3 regions of the Paenibacillus sp. DCT19 genome follow, and region 3 is predicted to be linked to each of the others. Evidence: predicted binding sites of a transcription regulator. Region 3 holds the regulator's gene; each other region holds the start of a gene.
The links. The regulator Rex, encoded in region 3, represses fermentation and respiration genes when NADH is low (regulators of the CRP and FNR family bind a similar motif). The targets are predictions, from matches to a motif close to TTGTGAAATATTTCACAA.
Positions count from the first base shown of each region.

Region 1 (7,631 bases), 3.3 Mb from region 3:
ATCATATATCTTCTGAAAAGGAACCCAGAACAATCATTATGGATGGGCATATCTTGCCAGATACTTTACAAGTAACAGGATATAATGAAGATTGGGTACAAAAAGAGCTACGCAAGCTTGGCTTGAATTTGGGACAAGTCTCGATTGGTCAGGTGGATAGCAAGGGAGAACTTACAATACAGACAGGTACAGATTCTTTGCCTAAACCGGCAAATTCCAATCCAAAGGATCAAATAACGGAGTTAGTTACAAGACTGCAGGATGATTTAATGATGAAAAAACAACTTGCATCCAATGATAAGGATCGTCTCAAATATCAAGAAGCACTAGACCAATTTCAAACGGCAATGCATGCTTATCAAAAACAACAATAATCACACCTTACGTAGATGAAGTCGTTGATTGATCTTTCAATCAATGACTTTTTTTTGTTGATAATCAGATGCAATTACAAATAACCGTTGACAACAAATAAGTTGTAACATATATTATTACAAGTATAAGTTGTAACTTTAATTATTACAACAAATCACACTAAATTTGAATAAAAGGATTGATACTAATGACGAAAGTACTTTTTATTACCGCACATCCCCTTGAAGAATCCACATCGTATAGCCTAACTGTAGGTAAAGCATTTATCGAAGCTTACAAGGAGGCTAATCCTGAAGATGAGATTGTGAACATTGATTTGTACCAAGAGTATATCCCTCATATTGATGCACATGTTTTTAGTGGCTGGGGCAAGCTGCGCTCTGGAACTGAATTTGCTCAACTCTCAAGCGATGAACAAGCGAAGGTAAAGCGTCTAGCAGAATTGTCTGATCAATTTATTGAGGCGGACAAGTATGTGTTTGTAACTCCTTTCTGGAACTTCTCATATCCTCCAGTGATGAAAGCCTATATTGATGCTGTCTCTGTAGCGGGGAAATCTTTCCGTTATTCAGAAGAGGGACAACCTATTGGCCTACTAACTGATAAAAAAGCAATTCATATTCAAGCACGAGGTGGCTTCTACTCTGACAGTCCTGCGAATGAGCTTGAGATGGGGCATCGTCACCTTCAAGTCATCATGAAATTCTTCGGAGTACCTTCATTCGAAGGTCTGTTTATTGAAGGACATAATAAAGCGAAGGACAAGGCACAAGAGATCAAAGAAAACGCCATCGAGAGAGCGAAAGATCTGGCTAAAACATTCTAAAATGGAGTTGTTGTGAATGATGACAAATAAGGATATTTCTCTAATCTATGTGTGGGATGCATATTGTGGATGGTGTTATGGATTCTCCAATAGCCTACGGACATTTCATCAAAATCACTTAGAATTACCGATCGAAGTGTTGTCGGGTGGTCTTTTTATAGATGATCGCAGTCAAGCAATGGCAGCATATCCACATATTCCAGAAGCCAATAAACGAATTGCTCAGCTTACTGGCGCGGAGTTTGGTGCTCCGTACAATAAACTTGTAAATGACGGTACATTTATTATGGATAGTGAGGCAGCGGCTATTGGATTTTCCGCTTTACGTTCCTTGGCACCAGAACAAGAAGTGAATCTAGCGGCTGCAATGCAGCGTGCATTTTATTATGAGGGTAAGAGTCTCAGTGATATACAAACGTATCAAGACATTGCCAAGCAACTCAATCTGGATGAGCAGAAAGTGATCGATAGAATTATAAATCCAGAGACACGAGATCTTGTCCAGCAAGAATTCGTAGCAGCTAGTAACCTTGGGGCGAGAAGTTACCCAACTCTTTTCTTGAAAAAAGATAATACCTTGTATCCTTTAGGCGGCGGCGCAATGACCGCTGATAAGTTAGAAGAAAATTATGCTCAGTTAATCTGATTCAACCTAAAAAATGAGACTCATTGTAACATGCTAAATAGCTGTTAGAATGTTAATATAGCTTCCTCAGAAATTCTAATTTTTAATACAATAGTTCAATCGTAACGCACTTATTTTGTATCATTGGGGTGAAAATATGTCCGTAAGCTCTCGGTTTTATATAGGAATACACATTTTGTCGTTGTTGGAAGTCAATAAAGAAGGAAATAACTCATCTGAGATGATTGCAGATAGCGTTAATACACACCCTGTAATTGTTCGAAAAGTGATGGGATGTTAAAAAAATCAGGATTAGTGCATGTAACCCGTGGAAAAGCAGGGGCTACACTTGCACGAGATCTAAGTGAAATCACATTGTTCGACGTGTACACAGCAGTAAATGCAGTGAATGACAATAATCTCTTCAATATTCAAGAGAAGCCAAACCCCGATTGTCCGGTGGGGAAAAACCTTCAAGGAACGATCGAACCTATTTTTTCATTGGCACAGAGAGCACTGGAGAAAGTACTTGAGAATGTAACGTTACAAGATATAGTAGTTGATTTGGATAAGGATTCGGATTGAGTTTACTGAGAAAGCAATCTTTTTCTATATGAAATTTGAATAAAACATCCATTACAAGTGTTAATAAGGCCGCTAATCCTATGATTAGCGGTCTTTTTTTGCATCAGAGTATTTCATGCCTTGCTGCACAAACAAGTCAATAGCTCTAAAGGGTAATTTGGATCATTTTCATAGATTAGTTGAAAAGGGGTGACTGTTCCTTGACTATTTCATGTCAAGGAAGTGACTGCAATTGTGTCATTCACAATTGTAGATATAATAATTTTATATATCACGATGGTATGTATAGGACTGCGAGAGTAGGATAATTTAAGCATTAGCCATGTTGATTATCTCGGAATGCACCTTTATATCTTGATATGTGAAATTTTTCTCGTACTTTATTGTGTATTGAATCCTTAATCGAAAATGAAAACGGAGGTGACAGAGGTATGGAGTTAGATACGGTGTTATGGAGCAGATTGGTGACTGGCTTAACGCTTGGGTTTCACGTGATCTTTGCGACACTTGGTGTAGGTGTGCCTCTAATGATTGCTATTGCTGAGTTCATTGGCATTCGGAAGAAGGATAACCATTACATACTTATGGCGAAAAGGTGGTCACGAGGGTTTGTCATTTCCGTGGCAGTGGGTGTCGTGACAGGTACAGCGATATCTCTACAGCTTGCCTTGGTATGGCCGAACTTTATGAAGCTGGCCGGGAATGTCATTGCATTACCGCTATTTATGGAAGTGTTCGCGTTCTTCTTCGAAGCGATTTTCCTGGGCATTTATCTGTATACATGGGATCGATTCAAGAACCCGTATATTCACTGGTTGTTGACCATCCCCGTTGTGGCCGGAGCAGGAATGTCGGCTGTTTTTATTACAACCGTGAACGGATTCATGAACCAACCTGAAGGATTTGTCATGGAGGCAGGTCAATTCATGGCGGTTAACCCTGTGCAAGCGATGCTGAATACAGCAACATTCTCCAAGGTATTCCATGTGCTAAGCTCAGCCTATTTGACGGGGGCGGCTCTACTTGCAGGGATTGCTGCCCTTGCCATGCTGAGAAAAGGTGTTACTGCGTACCACAAGAAAGGCTTGAATCTAATGATGGCTGTTGTTTTAGTATTCAGTTTGCTGAACACACTCGCTGGAGATGTATCTGCCAAGTTTCTGGCTGAACATCAGCCTGAGAAGCTGGCAGCAGCGGAATGGCATTTTGAGACAGAGAGCGGCGCAGATTTAATTTTACTCGGATGGCTGAATGCGGAACATGAGATTATAGGAGCTCTTCACTTGCCTAAATTGCTCAGCTTCCTCGCCTTTGGAGACTTTAATGCCGAAGTGACGGGGCTGAATGAATTCCCACCGGATGAACAGCCGCCACTGCTGGTGCATTATTTATTCGATGTGATGGCCGGAATTGGATTCGCTCTATTAGCGATCTCCAGTCTATATTTCCTACTTGTGTTCTGGAAGAAGCGTAATCAGTTCAACAAATGGATGCTTCGCCTCGTCGCGCTGAGTGCTCCACTTGCGTTTCTTGCCGTTGAGATGGGCTGGTTCTATGCAGAGGTGGGACGACAGCCATGGATTATTCGAGGATATATGCGAGTGGAAGAAGCAGCGACTTCATCACCAAGTGTGAGAATATTATTTTTCGTGTTCCTACTGTTGTACATCGTGCTCGGCGTTATATGTGCTCTTGTATTAAGACGTTTGTTTAACAATAATCCTGCTGAGGTTGAGATGGAAAAATGGCTGAAGGCGAAACAGGATCAATCCGCGGACAAAGGAGGGCATGCCTGATGAGTTATGAATTAATCGGAATTTCGGTACTCTGGCTGTTCTTGTATGGCTATCTCATCGTAGCTTCTATTGATTTCGGCGCTGGATTTTTTGCCTTCTATGCCCGTTTGACGAAGCAGGATCACCTGATTAATCGTCTGATCTCCCGTTATCTATCGCCGGTCTGGGAGATTACCAATGTGTTTTTTGTATTTTTCTACATCGGTATTGTCGGTTTTTTCCCGGACACAGCCTCCTATTATGGCGCAGCCTTAATCGTGCCGGGAAGTATTGCTATCATACTGCTTGCCATTCGTGGCTCGTTCTATGCTTTTGAGAATTATGGTTCCAAAAATAATATCGTGTACCTGTTTTTATATGGAGCCACAGGTTTGCTAATTCCTGCATCGCTGTCAGTGGCACTGACACTGTCGGAAGGCGGATTTATCCTGAAACAGGGCGAGACCGTTACACTGGACTATTGGGCGCTGTTTACCAATCCATTATCGTGGAGCATCGTTGGACTGGCAATTGTCTCTGTACTATTTATTAGCGGAGCGTTTTTAACCTTTTATGCATCACGGGCAGAGGATCAGGGCGCACTCAAGCTGATGCGGAATTATGCTTTGTTCTGGAGCACACCAACCATCATTCTCGCACTGACTGCATTTATATATTTGGGTCAACACAATGAGCGCCACTTTCAAAATATGATGGATCTGTGGTGGTTGCTTGCACTTTCCGTTGCTTTCTTCATGGTTGCCATGTGGCTGCTGTTTAACGGACGTAGATATGGACTCGCATTTATCTGCATCATGCTTCAATTTTTCTGTGCATTTTTTGCTTACGGGATCGGTCAATATCCTTATATTCTTGATCCCTATATCACGATTCAGAGTAGTGCGACATCACCAGCCATGGGCTTCGCGCTTGTCGTTGTTTTTATCGGAGGACTATGCTTGCTGATTCCATCTCTTATTCTGGTCTTCAAGCTATTTCTGTTCGATGCGGATTATGTCAAAGGGAAAAAATAAAAGGAGGAGCGCACTGTGAAAAGGAAATCGAGTCTGATTGCTATGCAAATGTCATTACAACGAAAAAGCAGGCTTCTCCTTATGCTTATTTCTCTGGCACTGGGTGTCGCAATTATAAGCCAGGCTACGCTGCTGGCCGAAGCAGTCCAGCGAATCTTTGTAGAGAAAGCTTCCTTTGCATCAGTAGTGATGTTGCTCGGTATATTGCTGGCTGTTATGGCTCTGCGCACGCTGTTATCGTATGGCAATGGAAAGGTCGGCTTGCATATGGCTGCCCTGGCCAAGACGCATATGCGAGCTAAGGTGCTGCATAACCTGACTCATGCTTCCATGTCTTCAACCCTGCACGGACAGACGGGAGGGAAGGTCAGTGTTGCGCTGGATGCGGTAGATGAGGCGGATAGTTATTTCAGTCAGTACATGCCGCGCATGATGGAGGCAGCGATCATTCCGATTCTGATCCTAGTTGTTGCATTTACCCAACATGCTAACACGGGGTGGATTCTGCTCTGCACCGCTCCGTTTATCCCTTTATTTATGATTTTGGTCGGATTGCAAACCAAGAACAAGTCTGAGGAAAAATACGCGCAACTGGCTGAGTTTTCTGGTACCTTTCTGGACTCGCTTCAAGGGCTAGTGACATTAAAATATTTGGTAAGGCTGATCGTCAGCGCCAGGAGATTGAACGCAGTAGCCTCGGATATCGTGATACAACAATGAGCATTCTGAAAATTGCTTTTACGAATACCTTCATGCTGGAGTCGATCGTCATGTTAGGCATCGGGATCGTCGCTCTTGAACTTGCTATTCAGTTGCTAGTATTCAAGGCGATAACGTTCCACACAGCCTTTCTTGTGTTGTTACTCGTTCCCGAGTTTTACAGCCTGCTGAAAAATACAGGAACCGCTTTTCACAGCGGTAGAACCAGTATGGGAGCGATTCGCAAGGTGGAGCAGATGCTTACAGACGCGAATACGACGAGTGCACAGAGGGATGGCGAAAAGGTAGCTCATAACAATAAGAATGAGAATACCGATGTGATGGCTGAGGCTCAATTGGAACCATTGTCGTCGACTGAACATCCAATGCTGACGCCTATGCCACCGTCTATAGATCTAATGAATACCCAATTTCGGTATGCACCGGATTCATTTGAGCTTGAAGCAAGGAGGATCTCCATTAAACCAGGAGAGAATATCGCAATTGTTGGCAAAAGCGGCTCTGGTAAAACGACTCTACTTCACCTCATCTCCGGATTATTAAAACCGACGTCAGGAGAAGTTCTGGTTAATGGACGTCTGTTGTCCCAATATGATGAGGCCGCCTGGTTTGAGCAAGTTAGCTACATTACCCAGCATCCGTATATTTTCGCGGGTACATTGGCTGAGAACATTGCGATTGGTTCGGGGGCGAATAGTTCCAGAGCCGACATTGAACAAGCGGCTGAGGAAGCAGGACTCGGTACGGTGACTGCCCAATTGGAGCAAGGGTTGGATACCTATGTTGGTGAAGGAGGCAGGGGGTTATCTGGCGGGGAGAAACAAAGGCTTGCCCTTGCACGTGCGTTCCTGAAACGACCGGCTATCATCTTGTTTGATGAACCAACCGTTGGACTTGATGTTCACACTGAGCGGGTGCTACAACGTTCTATTGCATCACTAACACAAATGGCAACGATGATTACGGTAGCTCACCGATTATATACAATTCAGCAGGCGGACAGTATCTTATTCATGGAGAATGGTGTACTCATAGACTCCGGATCACATGAAGAACTGCTGCAGCGACTACCTCAGTATGCCGAGATGGTTCATATTCAACGAAAAGGAGGGTTAACATGAGTGAACTAGCTATTCTGTCCAAGGCCATGGTTCAGGAGCGTAAGGATATCTTGCTTTCTATTTTGGGTGGATTTATTGCAGGTATAGCAGGAGTAGGTCTATTCTCAGCCAGTGGGTATATGATCGCGCAAACCGTATTTGCGCCGCCACTTTACACCTTAATTGTACTTACCTCCATGGTCAAACTGCTCGGTTTTGTTCGAGCGGCGAGCCGTTACGGGGAACGATTGTACTCACACAGAGCGACGTTCTCCATGTTGAGCCGGTTGCGCACCTCCTTTTTTGCCAAGCTCATTCCCGTAACACCAGGCATACTGAATAAAAACCGAAGCGGGGATCTGCTTGCGCGGATTGTTGGTGATGTGGAAAGCCTGCAAAATTATTTTTTGCGTGTTGCGTATCCGCCGATCATCGTTATTATGGTGTTCTTGTCTACCGTGCTATTTACTTCCGTTTATTCGTTCTTGGTTGCGTGCTTGCTCGTACTGGGCATGTTAATTACGGCATTTGTTGTACCAGGTATCGTTTTGCTGGGACAGCGTAAAATACACGGTCGTGTACGGCAGCAAC
Region 1 covers NZ_CP029639.1:658,661-666,291, forward strand. Annotated here, with positions in the region: gene DMB88_RS03055 (DUF421 domain-containing protein) at 1-374, shown strand, start outside; gene DMB88_RS03060 (FMN-dependent NADH-azoreductase) at 563-1,201, shown strand; gene DMB88_RS03065 (DsbA family protein) at 1,221-1,847, shown strand; partial or broken gene DMB88_RS03070 (Rrf2 family transcriptional regulator) at 1,984-2,411, shown strand; gene DMB88_RS03075 (cytochrome ubiquinol oxidase subunit I) at 2,843-4,207, shown strand; gene DMB88_RS03080 (cytochrome d ubiquinol oxidase subunit II) at 4,207-5,220, shown strand; partial or broken gene cydD (thiol reductant ABC exporter subunit CydD) at 5,236-7,061, shown strand; gene cydC (thiol reductant ABC exporter subunit CydC) at 7,058-7,631, shown strand, end outside.
Region 1: DMB88_RS03075 (cytochrome ubiquinol oxidase subunit I) is a predicted target of Rex. The motif match lies at 2,771-2,788, and genes of this name have one in related genera.

Region 2 (7,631 bases), 580 kb from region 3:
AATTGCTCAGAACTCCATCTAGAGCATGAAATGGTATATGTGATCTGACCGCCTGTAGAAGTTACAAAACGAAACGCCAGTCCTGGTGTAGGCTGGCGTTTCGTTCTGTAAACAATAATTATAAAAACAATGGAGAGAACGCAATCCAAGCTAGGATTAGAGTAAGTACAATACAGACATTCTCTACAACGGCTCCATGCTTTGTTCCGGTACTCATTAGATTGGCTCGAATGCGCCACTTCAATGGTGGTAGTGGACGAATTCCCCGATTCGTTAGTGAATCCGCAAGAAGATGTATGCCGTAGGCTGTAGCTCCAGCAATCCAAATCTCCGGTTGTTGCTGAGCAGTCGTAGTATACAGCAGTCCCGCCCACACCGCAGTCCCATAGGCTGTGTGCGTGAGTCCCCTGTGTGTCAGCGTTGTACATAACATCAGCAAACTCCCTGCAATCCAGTTCCAAGGCGCAAATGCATGACCGTAGAAGACCAGTCCCAAGCCAATCGCAAACATTAACACTTTACGGAGTGATCGTGAAGGTAAAAAAGATACCATACCAATCAAAATAGCAAGTAACAGGTTCCAAGGTTGACTGTGAACATAGAAGTACACAAACACCGCCGTCGGTAACAAAATGGTCTGTAACAGCCTGATGAGGCTGTTTGGTAGCGCCTTTGAAACCAATAACGAGTTGGGTTCATCGATGTCTGGCAGAAGTGAACCAATCAGCGCCACCGTTAGTGCTGGAGCTGTTACAGGCAAGCCTGTAAATTGAAGAACAGACAGCGATACCCCTGTTCCAATAATAAGGTGGGATCTTCCCATCATGATGCCAAAACTTCCTTTCTAAGAAATAGGGAACATAGCTGACCCATTTCGATATTACACCGAATTCAAAATGAGAACAATAGTTCGTATTACCTTATTTCTTTTCTGAAAAAATTTTTCAATTCTGTGACCGGGACCACACTTTTTATTTTGTGAGGAGTTTATCGTTATTTGTGAAATTTATCACATTAGATGATGTCAATCGTCTGTATGATTAAAATATAAACCAATAAAAATATTAGTAAATGCGTGTTCAAAAGGGGCGGTTTTCAGTACCAAGAAGATGGGATGAAGCTAGAAATGGAGTAGCGGAGCGTAGGCAAAACTACGTGAGCAACGGACATTTCGGCTGAGTCCCATATTCGACGCTGAGATGCCTACAGGCATCCTACGTAATCAAAAGCGCGAACTTTTTGAACAACCACTAGTAATGTACAGTCTATCCAAGGAGGCTTATACACATGAACGGAAATAAAGAAAAACTGGTCGTCATCGGTAACGGCATGGCAGGAATTAGTACGGTTGAGCAGATCTTAAAATTAAGCTCCCGCTTCGATATCACAGTTATCGGCACAGAACCCTACCCTAACTATAACCGCATTATGTTGTCCTATGTGCTGGAGGGCAGCAAAACGTTGGATGATATTGTATTGAACGACCTGCATTGGTATGAAGAATATGGTATCACGCTGCATATGGGCACAACGGTATCCAAAATCGATTCCGATACACGCGAAGTGGTGACTACAGACGGTTCGCGCGTCCCTTATGACAAGGTCATCATTGCCACAGGCTCCAATTCCTTTATCCTCCCTGTACCTGGACACGATAAACAGGGCGTTGTTGGATTCCGGGATATCGCCGACTGTAATACGATGCTGGATGCGGCGAAGAATTACAAAAAAGCAGCTGTCATTGGTGGCGGATTGCTCGGTCTAGAAGCGGCAAAAGGACTCGTTCAGCTTGGTATGGAAGTTACCGTAGTTCACTTAATGCAGGATCTCATGGAACGCCAGCTGGATTCCCAAGCTTCTGCGATGTTAAAAGCTGAACTTGAGCGTCAAGGTATTCAATTCAAAATGGGCGCACAGACATCCGAATTGCTTGGCGGCGATCGTGTTGAAGGCATTCGTTTTGCAGATGAATCGGTACTGGATGTTGATTTTGTTGTCATGGCTGTCGGAATCAAACCGAATATTGCTGTTGCTCGCGAGAGTGGCATGGAAATCAACCGAGGCATCATTGTTGACGACTACATGCAAACTTCTCTCGAAAATGTGTATTCCGTCGGAGAATGTACAGAGCATCGCGGTGTGTGTTACGGCCTCGTCGCTCCATTATTCGAACAAGGTATGATTCTGGCTAAACATATATGCGGTGTTGAAACTGCACCTTATGAAGGTTCTGTCGTATCCACAAAATTGAAAATTTCGGGCGTAGATGTATTTTCGACAGGTGAGTTTATTGATGGCCCTGAGCACACCGTTATCTCTCACAAAGATGAATGGAAACGCACGTACAAAAAAATCCTGCTTCGCGATAATGTGATGGTCGGCGCTGTGTTGTTTGGTGACATCACGGATTCAGCGGAGCTACAAAAACTGATCAAGCAACAGACTGAAATGACCGATGACCTGTACGCTTCACTCATGGGCACAGGCTGCGACGGACACAAAAAGGCGACATCGGTAGAAACGATGGCTGAGGACGAAATCGTATGTGGTTGTAACGGTGTTACTAAAGGTCATATTATGGACGCCATTACGAATCAAGGATTAACCAGCATCGACGAGATCAAAGCCAGCACGGGTGCAACACGCTCATGCGGTGGCTGTAAGCCAGTCGTTGAACAGATCTTGCAATATGTACTTGGTGATAACTTCACAACCGGTGCCAAACAGGGCATTTGCGGATGTACTTCCCTTAGCCGTGATGAGATCGTAGCGGAGATCAGACAAAAAGGTCTGCAAACGACAAAAGAAGTGATGAACGTATTGGGATGGACTCAGCCTGAGGGTTGCTCGAAATGCCGTCCTGCAATCAACTACTACCTGGGTATGATTGCACCGGATACGCATGAGGATGAGAAGGAATCCCGCTTCGTCAACGAACGGATGAACGCCAATATTCAGAAAGACGGAACCTATACCGTTGTGCCGCGGATGTATGGCGGGGTTACGACACCTGAAGACTTGAAACGTATCGCGGATGTGTCAGTCAAATACGATGTAAAAGCGGTTAAAGTGACTGGCGGACAGCGTCTAGACTTGATCGGCGTCAAAAAAGAAGATTTGCAAAACGTATGGGCTGAGCTCGATATGCCTTCAGGTTATGCTTATGCCAAATCACTTCGTACCGTCAAAACTTGTGTCGGTTCACAGTTCTGCCGCTTCGGTACACAGGATTCAATGGCTATGGGTGCCAGAATTGAACGTAAATTCGAACGTTTGGATTTACCTGCTAAATTCAAATACGCCGTGAACGGCTGTCCGCGTAACTGTGCAGAAGCATGTACAAAAGATATCGGTATCGTTGGTAACGACGGCGGTTGGGAAATATTCATCGGTGGTAACGGCGGGATCAAAGCTAGACTTGCGGACTCCCTCTGCAAAGTGAAAACGGACGAAGAACTGATCGAGCTGTGCGGTGCCATCATGCAACATTATCGGGAAACTGCCAACTACCTCGAACGGACTTCGGAATGGGTAGAACGTGTGGGTCTGGAATCGATACGCGCAGTTGTGGTTGACGATATCCAAGAGCGCAAAGCGCTAATGGAACGAATTGAGTTTGCACTTGGACATGTGGAAGAACCTTGGCAAAAGGCTATTCGAAATGAACAAGGTGAGAACAAACTATTTCACGGTATTGAAGTAACGGCTCGTCCGTAAAATCGGATGTGAGCTTTACTCTATATAAGTTCAACTAAACTTTTTACACGAGAACGGAGAGGACAGAAATAACGTGTAGAAGCGAAGCGTTCGGCTTTAGTTGAACCTATAAAATACAGATAAGGAGAGTTCAATATGACAACTAAACCAGCTGGTACCTACTACCCTGCCGGAACGATTGATGAATTTCTACCTCGCATTGGTAGAGTCGTTGAGATTCAAGGCAAACAGCTTGCTGTATTTCTTGCCTCGGATGGTACGATCTTTGCTGCCGATAATCGAAATCCTCATCCAAAAGGCGGGCCACTTGCTGAAGGAATCGTCTCAGGTCATTATCTCTATGATCCGCTGTACGATTGGAAAATCGATCTTAGCACAGGTCTAGTGCAAGCTCCCGACCAAGGACAGGTTGAGATGTTCTCGGTTAAAGTGGAAAATGGAACGGTCTGGATTGCAGTATAGCTGCAGTCCAGGTAACACATGTGATTGATGCTTAAGTATGGGGGAAACCGACATGTACACACCTAATGTTGAAGGAATTATTGAAGCCGCGGTCAAAAAAAGAGATCAAATGAATTCAGGTCTAGCACGTTATATGGTATCCGCCTTGATGGCTGGTGCGTATGTAGGCCTTGGCATTATTCTAATCTTCAGTATCGGCGCTCCGCTTCTGGCTGCGCAATCACCTTTTCAAATGATCCTGATGGGCATGTCCTTCGGGCTCGCTCTCACCCTTGTTATTTTTGCAGGATCGGAACTGTTTACTGGCAACAATATGTTTTTTACCATGAGTACGTTAGCAGGTCGCACGACCGTTAAAGACACCATGAAGAACTGGGGACTTGTCTTCCTCGGCAATCTGATCGGTGCGGTCATTCTGAGTCTACTCATTGTAGGCAGTGGTTTATTTAAGACAGCTGCACCGGAGCATCTGCTCTTTGCCGTTTCTGCCAAGAAGATGGCAGCCCCCGTTACTGAGCTATTCTTCCGCGGCATTCTCTGTAACTGGCTCGTCTGTCTAGCCATCTGGATGTCTTCACGCACAAAAGAGGACATTGCCAAGCTTGTATTGATCTGGTGGTGTCTGTACGCATTTATCGCCAGTGGATATGAGCACAGCGTTGCCAATATGACATTGCTCTCCTTGTCTTGGTTACTGCCAAACCATCCGGATACCATCACGCTAGCAGGCTGGTTCCATAATATGATTCCTGTTACACTTGGCAACATTGTCGGAGGCGCTTTGTTTGTAGGTATGGCCTATTGGTTCGTATCACCTGTGAGAAAGAAAACCCGTCAATGACTCATGCTCTCATGCTATACACCATGCATTCTCTGGACTCTCAGAGGGCATGGTTTTTTTACGTTATGGTGTTCTTACATTATGTTTTTTCATCCTGTTTTCACGTCAATTACGTTATGACTTTATTTCCCTTGTGACCTTTTACCTTTCACAACCTCAGCGTTAATCCCCGTTTACATAGAAGTCGTATAGTCGAACCATGCCTTAACATATCTAACGACCAAAGGATGATCGCTTATATGGGAATACACACGTACTTCAGATCTCTGAATGATCTAGAACGCATTATCCGAACGCCAGGCAAATTCAAGTTTGAGGAACACAGCGTGTCCGCACATTCATGGAAAGTCGTGCAATACGCCAAAACGCTCGCGGATATTGAAGAGCAGAACGGCGTAGCGATTGATTGGAAAAAGCTTTACGAGATCACCAGCAGCCATGATTACGGCGAGATTTTCATCGGAGATATCAAAACTCCGGTCAAGCATTATTCACTTGAGCTTCGTGCGATGTTACAGCAAGTCGAGGAAGGTATGGTTGAGCATTTTATCAACGAGAACATTCCCGAAGAGTTCCAAGCCATATTCCGCCGTCAACTGCGTGAAGGTAAAGATCAATCTGTGGAAGGCCTTATTCTTGAAGTTGCCGACAAGATGGATCAGGTGTATGAAGCCTTTGCAGAATTACAACGGGGAAATACGGAGAAAGAATTCATTGTAATGTATCGTTATGCCCTGATCAAAATCAAGAACATTGACCTTCATTGTGTTCACTATTTCCTCCATCACATCCTCCCCGACATTATTCAGGAAGGCATCCGTTCCCCGATTGATATTCGCAAAATAACTGAAGAGGCACTCGCCGAATAATCAGCTCAAGTCGCCATGGCTCTCATGATCCAGGGACAGAGCTTTTTTTCGTTCTGCACACTGTTGCCGATATTCACTCGGATATACCCCTGTTTTATTTTTGAAAATTCGGCTGAAATAATGAGAGTCCGCGTAGCCAACGGCTTTGCCTATCGATTGAATGTCCAGGTTCTGATGCGCAACCAGCATACGCTTCGCTTCGTTAATTCGTAGCCCTGTCATATATTTGAGCGGAGTTTCGCCCGTTACTTTTTTGAAACACTTACCTAGATAATCCACGCTAAAGTGCATCTGTCCCGCCATATCCTGAAGGCTGATCTCATGCATATAATGCTGCTTCACGTACAGTTTGACCGCCTCTGCGATATCCTCTGGCTTCCTCTGCTCCTCCACTGCCGCACTCACATGCGTGAGAGAATCAACCACATTCCCAAGCTTCAGCTCCATCGCGTCCAGCAGTCCACGAATCTGGTCTTCCGAGATCGGCTTGAGCAAATAATCCTCCACTTTATAGCTAATCGCCTGACGCGCATACTCAAACTCATGATGGCCGCTCAGGATTACAATTTTCACTTGTGGATAGGCAAAATACAGATGCTTCGCCAGTTCTAATCCATTCATCACGGGCATCTGAATATCGGTGACGACAAGATCAGGAACCGTCTGTTCGATCAGTTGCAGTGCCTCCTGCCCGTTCCTCGCTTCGCCAATCACCTCGAATCGTGTACCCAGCTCACTGAACTTCCGCGACACGTTACGGCGGATCAGTGCCTCATCCTCCACAATAATGGTTCGGTAGTTAACCGTCATTTCAGCCACGCTCCTTTCGAATAGAACCACCCACGGTAATTCTGACCCGCCGTTAAGCCTATTTTCGATGTGCATCTGTGCCTTAGAGCCGTACCACAATTTCAGTCGTATCCAAATATTTCTCAGCCCCATGCCGTTAATCGCAAGATCAGGAATACGCTCCCATTCCTCTGAAGATGCAATATACGCTTGTATGGATGTTAATACCTCTGGCTCCATGCCCGGTCCGTTGTCTTCAACGATGATCCGCCAGGTTTCTTCCGCTTCGTTCAACTCTCCTCCAACATACAGCTTCCACGGAGGTGAATCGCCTAGTCCATATTTGATGGTGTTCTCCAGTAAGGGCTGGATCAGCAGCATAGGAATACGTATATGGTACATGGCCTCTTGAATATGGAACGTATAATGCAGATCCTCTTCAAACCGAATTTTCATACACTCCAAATATCGCTCGCAATAATTCATCTCCTCTGATAAAGTCACCCCTTCAGGGTTAGGTGCTGAGATGTAACGAAGCATCGCTGTAATATGTCCACAAAAAGCAACAATCTGTTCATTCATGCCCTCTTCGGCCATGATGCTGATATTCGTGATGTTATTGTACAAGAAGTGAGGATTCATCTGGGATTGCAATGCGAATAGACGTGTATCCGTCTCCTGTGATTTGAGAGCAAGCATGTCCTGGAAGGACTGCATAAGCTGTTGATTCAAACGCACAAATGTATCATTCAGTTCATCCATCTCGCGGATGGAGCTTGGATGATCCAACTTGAACAAATGACCCGAGTCCTGGCCTGTGGCGAGGTCTTGTACACCGATCTTCTGAATGATCCGCTGTAGCCGATGCAGGGGTAACGTCACCCTTTTGGAGATCAGATACGATAACACTAGAATGAGCAATAACATGCCTAACGTAGCGCCTATAAATAGCG
Region 2 covers NZ_CP029639.1:4,653,661-4,661,291, forward strand. Annotated here, with positions in the region: gene DMB88_RS21285 (metal-dependent hydrolase) at 119-826, opposite strand; gene nirB (nitrite reductase large subunit NirB) at 1,288-3,717, shown strand; gene nirD (nitrite reductase small subunit NirD) at 3,853-4,179, shown strand; gene DMB88_RS21300 (formate/nitrite transporter family protein) at 4,232-5,020, shown strand; gene DMB88_RS21305 (YfbR-like 5'-deoxynucleotidase) at 5,260-5,889, shown strand; gene DMB88_RS21315 (response regulator) at 5,890-7,631, opposite strand, start outside.
Region 2: nirB (nitrite reductase large subunit NirB) is a predicted target of Rex. The motif match lies at 998-1,015, and genes of this name have one in related genera.

Region 3 (7,631 bases):
TGCCAGCCATTTATGAAAGTGTGAAGCAAGAACAGAAAGTAATGGTAAGCACACATACCATTAACCTACAGGAACAGCTCAGAGAACGAGATATACCGATGCTTACTGAAGTTGTGCCGTTTCCGTTCAAAGCCGCTGTATTTAAAGGGCGGGGGCATTATTTGTGCCTGCGCAAATTCGAGCACAAAATCAACAAACGTGAATTTGCTACACCCAAAGAGGACTATTTCACTGCAGCACAGATGATTGTTTGGCTTGCACAGACAGAGACAGGTGACGATGAGGAATTGAACCTGAGTGCGCGTGGTGGGGACTTCTGGGAGACGGTGCAGAGCGAATCTGAGTCCTGTCTTGGACGATCTTGTCCTTGGTTCCGCAAATGTTTCTATCACCGGGCGAAGCATGAAGCAGGATTGTCAGATATTGTAATCACAAATCACTCCAAATTGTTTACCGATGTGAAAGCAAGTCATCAACTTCTTCCTGCGTATGAAAGTCTTGTTATTGATGAGGCTCATCATCTGGAGGATGTAGCAGGCAAACATTTAGGCTTGCATATGAAATATTTCACGATGGTTCATACGCTCACACGTCTGTTTAAAGATAGCCGTAATGGCCAATTACCTATGCTTCGCTCCCAGCTATCAAGCCATGAAAAATCAGTACAATGGGGCTCAGCTATCGATCAGATGTTCCCGCTTGCGGTTGAAGTCAAGGACATGTGGGACAGATTGAGCGAGTCTTTATTTAATCTTCTTCCTGAGCGCACTGATGCTTCTCCAGGGGAGACGAGCCAATTCTCTCTTCGATTGAAGCCGTCAATGAAGCCAGATAAGTGGAAGGCGCTACAAGAGGATGAAAATCAAATATACGTAACGTTAGGTGACTTAATTCGCAAGGGCGATAAGCTGTTACTTGAGATCAAGGAAGAACAAGATGACTATCAAGCCGATAGCTTGATTACGGATATTACAGGTCTTCTGAAAGATCTGGCCTTACTCAAAGAAAATCTACGCTTCTTCATGCGAATGGATGATGCCAACACCGTCTATTGGATGGAAGCAAGTGGGCAATTCCGAAGTAAATCGCTACAGCTCTATGCGGTTCCTGTAGATGTCAGCGCACAACTGAAGGAATTATTTTTTGACAAAAAGAAAAGCGTCGTTCTGACTTCAGCTACCCTTTCTGTAGATAAGTCATTCCAATTTATGATTGAGCAATTAGGACTGCAGGAAGCAGCAGACCATAACCGCCTGCTTACGTCCTTGCTGCCGTCCCCGTTCCGTTATCGGGATCAGGCATTGCTTGTCATTCCGCGTGATTTCCCAAGTGTAAAAGGCAGCGTAGGGATGCACACTTTGTTGATATGTTGGTGCATTCACTAGCTGAAACTGCCATTGCGACGCGTGGACGGATGATGGTACTCTTCACGTCGTATCGGATGTTGAGACAAGTGTATGATCCGCTGAAGGAGGCCTTGGCTGGCAACGATATCTCGCTGCTCGGTCAAGGGGTGGATAGTGGTAGTCGTTCGAAGCTCACACGCCGCTTCCAAGACGCGAAGGCAACTGTGCTTTTGGGTACGAGCAGTTTCTGGGAAGGTGTAGATATTCCAGGGGATGCACTCACCTGTCTAGCTATTGTTAGATTGCCGTTCCAGCCGCCGAATCATCCACTTCTGGAAGCGAAAAGCGAGCTGTTGCAACAACAAAAGAAAAATCCATTTATGAAATTATCTGTGCCACAGGCTGTTATTCGTTTCAAGCAGGGGTTCGGAAGACTTGTACGCACAGCGAAGGACAGAGGCATCGTCATTGTATACGATACACGAGTCATTGAAGCGTATTATGGTAAGTATTTCTTATATTCATTACCAGGTCCCAAAATGGAGCATATGCTCACCGAACAGATGGTTCCACGAATTCGTGAGTGGTTAGACCAACCTACTGAATAAGCTTCGGAAGCAGTGCTATACGCACAAGCATTGCACCATGAATGCAATTAGTTGTAAAATTTATTAGATTCAATCATTGAGGAACAAAGGTTACCGCTATCATCATGTATATCATTGAGGCATCCTGTCCAGGTAAACCGTCATGTATGGATACGAGGATGCCTCCTATTTAATCTATTTACAGGGTCACATTGGTAAAGGGGAGTAAACGAATGAAATCAGATAAAATATCAGAAGCGGTAGTGCGGCGTTTGCCAGTTTACTTGCGCTATTTGAGTGAATTGAGTCAACGCGAGGTTACTACGGTTTCTTCTCAAGAACTAGGACTGCGCTTGGATCTTAATCCAGCTCAGATTCGGAAGGATCTAGCCTACTTTGGTGATTTTGGTCGCAAAGGCATTGGTTACGACGTTTCCTACTTAATCGAGAAGATTCGCCATATTCTGAAGATTGATCAGCAAATCAACGTGGCATTGGTGGGTGCGGGTAACCTTGGGCACGCCTTGTCCAATTACAATGCTTACTTAAAAGACAACATGAAGATCGTTGCCGTGTTTGATGCATACGAACCCAAAATCGGTACTCAGATTAATAGCCTGAAAGTGCAACCGATGAATGAATTATCAGATTCTGTCCAAAAGGATAATATTCGAATCGGCATCATTACAGTTCCAGATACAGAAGCTCAAAATGTAGCTGATCAACTGGTTGAATCGGGTATCGAGGCTATACTTAATTTTGCACCAACGATTTTGAAAACGCCGCCGCATATTCGCATTCATCATGCTGATTTTACGACGGATCTGCTCAGCCTAGCTTATTACCTGGAGAATGGAAAGGACGACGAGGAAGATGACAACAAATAAATGGGTTATTCATAACGGCAAATTTGCCGTAAACAGTGGTTTGGACTGGAAAGTCGTTCAAGGCTATATGGTTGTGGAAAATGATAAGATTGTGCATATTGGTGAGACGTTGCCGGAAGGGGACGAGAACCTGCCTAAAGTGGATGGAAAAGGACTTCTTTTCCTACCGGGTCTGATCAATACGCATGGTCATGCAGCAATGTCTTTGCTTAGAGGGCACGGCGATGATCTAGCTCTGCAAGTATGGCTGCAAGAAAAAATGTGGCCTATGGAAGCGAAAATGACAGCTGAAGATGTGTACTGGGGATCATCCCTGTCCGTATTAGAAATGCTCAAAGGCGGAACGACGGCTTTCCTCGATATGTATGATCATATGGATCAAGTGGCTAAAGTGGTAGAACAATCCGGGATTCGTGCTTCCCTAGCTCGTGGTGTTATTGGCCTGTGTTCAGAAGAAGAGCAGATGCGTAAGTTGGAAGAGTCGGCTGCATTTGCCCGTGAATGGCATGGACAAGCGGATGGCCGCATCACCACGGTAATCTCCCCACACGCTCCGTACACTTGTCCGCCAGATTACATAGAGAAGCTTGTACAAGTTGCACACGACTTGAATCTGCCTCTGCATACACACATGTCAGAAACGATCCGAGAAGTGGAGCAAAATGTAACGGATTATGGACTTCGTCCTGTAGCTCATCTGGAGAAACTGGGATTCTTCTCCCGTCCTTCCCTCGTAGCTCATGCCGTACATTTGAATGACGAGGAAATTGAAATTTTGGCTCGAAATCATGTTGCAGTCTCCCATAATCCGGGTAGTAACTTGAAGCTTGCTTCGGGTGTCGCTCGTGTACCGGATCTTCTAAAAGCCGGTGTGATGGTATCCTTGGGAACGGATGGCCCTGCAAGCAACAACAACCTGGATATGTTTGAAGAGATGAGACTGGCAGCACTTATTCATAAAGGAGTATCGGGTGATCCAACCGCTGTACCCGCTGGAGAAGCTCTTTTGTTAGGGACAGCTTACGGCGCTAAGTCTATTTTCTTAGATGACACGGGTCTATTAGAAGTAGGGATGAAGGCCGATTTTATCGCCCTCAACATTGAACAGGCTCATTTCTATCCGCATACAGATCTAATCTCCCATGCCATTTATTCGGCTTCAGCAAAAGACGTGGAGCATGTGTGGGTGGATGGTAAACAGGTAGTTAAACATGGCGAATGTCTCACGATGGACGAAGAGCGCATCTTGCGTGAATCTCAATCGGCATTTGATGGTCTGCTTGCTCGTTAATCATGCAGCGTCTTAGAGGAAAGGAAGTTCGGCTTTTGAAGAGAAAAAAGAAGTGGATCTGGATATCGTTGCTGGTTCTGGTTCTGCTCCTGTTTGGACTTCAACGTTATTATGTCTATGTCACTCAGGATCAGCGCAATGAAGAAGCTATGGCTATTGAAGCTGCACAGCAGCAAGACATTACGTTCACTCAGGACATTCGGAAGTATGTCTGGGGCGGTAAAGAGGACGCTGACAACATCTATTGGACCTTTGTAGGTAAAAATAAGGACAACCAGGATGTTCTTGTATGGGTGAAATTTGATAATACAAACAAGCCGGTAACAGGCTCTGATGCAGTTCACAGTGAACTGATTCAGAATGGCATGTCTGAAACCCAGATTCGCAATCGATTTAGCTCGGAGGTACCAGGTGGAGAAATTAAGCGCATTATGCCTGGTGTCGTAAACGGAATCTATGTATGGCAAGTATATTATAATGATGCTACCCACAATTATTATCGTTTCTATCGGTTTAGCAATGGGGAACAGGTAGATTTAGTCTACACATTACCAAATAGCTAAGCCATAGTAGGAGAGCATATTACTCTAAAGTTATGAGTAGAGATTTTAAATCGTATCATACAATAAAACACCAATGTTCCGGCGGATGGTATTATACTGCACCGGTTCTTTGGTGTTTTTGTCATTCTATTGGATTTGAATAGTTAAAATTAATAATTTATTCATATTTTAGCCTTCGAAATTGTATATACGATGTGATATACTCAGATATGTATTCAACATTACATGATGAATAAACAAAACAAATAAATCCTGTTTAATTACGACACAGGACTTTGGTTGCAAATTTATTGACGCCTACAGGCTATAGTATAGGCCAAATTTGGGAGGGAAACTCATTTGAAGCTAAAAGTATTACCGATTGCTTTAACTGTCGTCATTTCTGCCGTCCTGTTGTTTGGAGGTTGGTTTGTGTATCGCCAAGTGGCCATGCAGAATCCGATCGAAAAAATGATTACCCAGTATGATGGAGTCAATGATGTTCAGTTAACTATTAACCGCAATAGCGTACAAATGAAACTTGATCTTGAGCCAGACGTTGATTTGGGGAGATTAGTTCAATATATTCACAAAGAAGGACAGACCCTTATTGGCAATCGCGCTCTTAAACTCGATGTCATCGATCACTCTAACGAGGCTTTGGAAAACTGGTGGGGCGATGCAATGTTTACCGTGGCTCAAGCGATGGAAAACAAACAATATACCGAGATCACACCAACGCTATCTAAGATGGCTACCAATGGAATTAAAGTAAATACCGCTATGGATGATAACAACGTATACGTCAGTCTCCGAGATGGAGACGCAAGCAAGTTTATTATTCTACCACGTGTGCCAGGACAGATAGGAGTGTGGCCAAATGCCTAAGTGGACTAAAGAAGTTGTAATTGGATTTGTTCCAGTGCTAATTATCTTTCTTGCTTTTGTGGGTGTAAATATCATCCCAATTTTGTTTGCTGTATTGTTGGTCGGTGGATTGCTGTTCATGATGCAGATGCGTGGTGGTATTACCGTTGGAGCAGGTCAGGAGCGTAAACGGAAGAAAAAAGGGCCATCCAAGCTGACATTTGAAGAAATTGGTGGTCAGGATAGTGCCAAGCAAGAACTACGAGAAGCGCTCGATTTCCTTATCCGGCATGAAGAAATTCAAAAATTCGGGATTCGCCCGCTGAAAGGTATCTTGCTCACAGGGCCTCCGGGAACAGGTAAAACCTTAATGGCCAAAGCTGCCGCTCACTATACAGATTCCGTGTTTGTCGCTGCATCAGGTAGTGAATTTGTGGAAATGTATGTCGGCGTCGGTGCGGGTAGAATTCGTGATTTGTTCCGTGATGCAAGAACACGTGCAACGAAAGAAAATAAAGAAAATGCCATTATTTTTATCGACGAGATTGATGTCATTGGTGGTAAGCGTGAAGGTGGACAACAACGTGAGTACGACCAAACGTTGAACCAGCTTCTGACTGAAATGGACGGAATCTATTCATCGGAAACACCTCGAATCTTAGTGATTGCTGCAACAAACCGTAAAGAAATGTTAGACAGTGCATTGACTCGTCCGGGACGTTTTGACCGTCATATTCAGGTGGATATGCCTGATAAGAAAGGTAGAAAGCACATCTTGGAACTGCACGCGGTCAATAAGCCTCTCACGACGGATGTGAGCCTTGAGAAGACGGCTGAAGAGTCTTATGGGTTCTCTGGAGCACAACTTGAAAGTGTGATGAATGAAGCTGCGATTTACGCGATGAGAGATGGATTGTCGAGTATCGAACAGCGTCATCTGTCGATGGCAATTGACAAGGTTATGATGGGTGAGAAGACCGATCGTGAGTCCACTGTTGAAGAAAAGAAACGGGTAGCTATTCACGAATTGGGACATGCCATTATGGCGGAGTTAGTTCGTCCGGGTAGTGTTAGTCAGGTGGCGCTCAGTCCCCGTGGACAGGCTCTTGGTTATGTACGTCACAATCCACAACAAGAACAGTATTTATATACCAAACGTTTCTTGGAAGAGCAGATTATGATTGCCCTTGGTGGTGCGGCTGCAGAGGAAATGTATTACGGTGGTCGTAGTACGGGATCGCGCAATGACTTTGAACAGGCGACAAATGTTGTACAGACCATGATGGCTTCCGGCCTGACATCACTCGGTATTGTAAATATGGATATGGTGACTACCGAAGAGTTGATGAGAGAGAATAAAGTCATTTTGCAGGAGCTTATGAACCAGACGAAACGATTGCTTGAAGAGCAACGGACAATTTTCGACAATTCTCTCGATACCTTGATGAGAGAAGAAGTGTTATCTGGGGAGCAATTTCGTTGTCAATTTCGTGACAGCGCCCTTTTACCGGCATAATTTATTTATGTCGGTTATTTTTTTTTACATTTCAGTCGTGCTAAGATATTATTATATGTTGGGTCGAAATTTGTAATTTTCGGCGAACAGGGTACAATAGAGAAATAGAGAACCGAAAGGATGGAACAGAACCATGTTTTTTAAAAAAATAGGAGTTGTCGGCGGCGGTACGATGGGGCAAGGTATTTCCCAAATGCTCGCAGCCAAAGGACTTGATGTGCTTCTAGTGGAGCATACAACGGAGAAGCTTGATCATGCTTACAACATGATTGAGACCAACTTGGATAAACAACTAGAGAAATGGGCAATTACAAAGGCAGAGAAGAAACTGATCCTCTCCCGTATTAACAAAGTTGCGCATTTGGCGGAGCTGGGTTCTTGCGATATGGTCATTGAGACGATTTCGGAAGATCTGGAAGCTAAAAAAGCAGTGTTTAGTCAACTGGATCAAGTTTGCCCAAGTAATGTTATTCTTGCAAGTAATACATCCACGCTGAGTTTGACCGAGCTTGCAAGCTCGACCAAGTACCCAGAGCGTGTTATTGGTATGCACTTTATTCACCCGGTATCCCGGGTTGATCTTGTTGAAATTATT
Region 3 covers NZ_CP029639.1:4,071,906-4,079,536, reverse strand. Annotated here, with positions in the region: partial or broken gene dinG (ATP-dependent DNA helicase DinG) at 1-1,954, shown strand, start outside; gene DMB88_RS18385 (redox-sensing transcriptional repressor Rex) at 2,167-2,820, shown strand; gene DMB88_RS18380 (amidohydrolase) at 2,807-4,111, shown strand; gene DMB88_RS18375 (hypothetical protein) at 4,147-4,674, shown strand; gene DMB88_RS18370 (hypothetical protein) at 5,014-5,541, shown strand; gene DMB88_RS18365 (AAA family ATPase) at 5,534-7,036, shown strand; gene DMB88_RS18360 (3-hydroxyacyl-CoA dehydrogenase family protein) at 7,170-7,631, shown strand, end outside.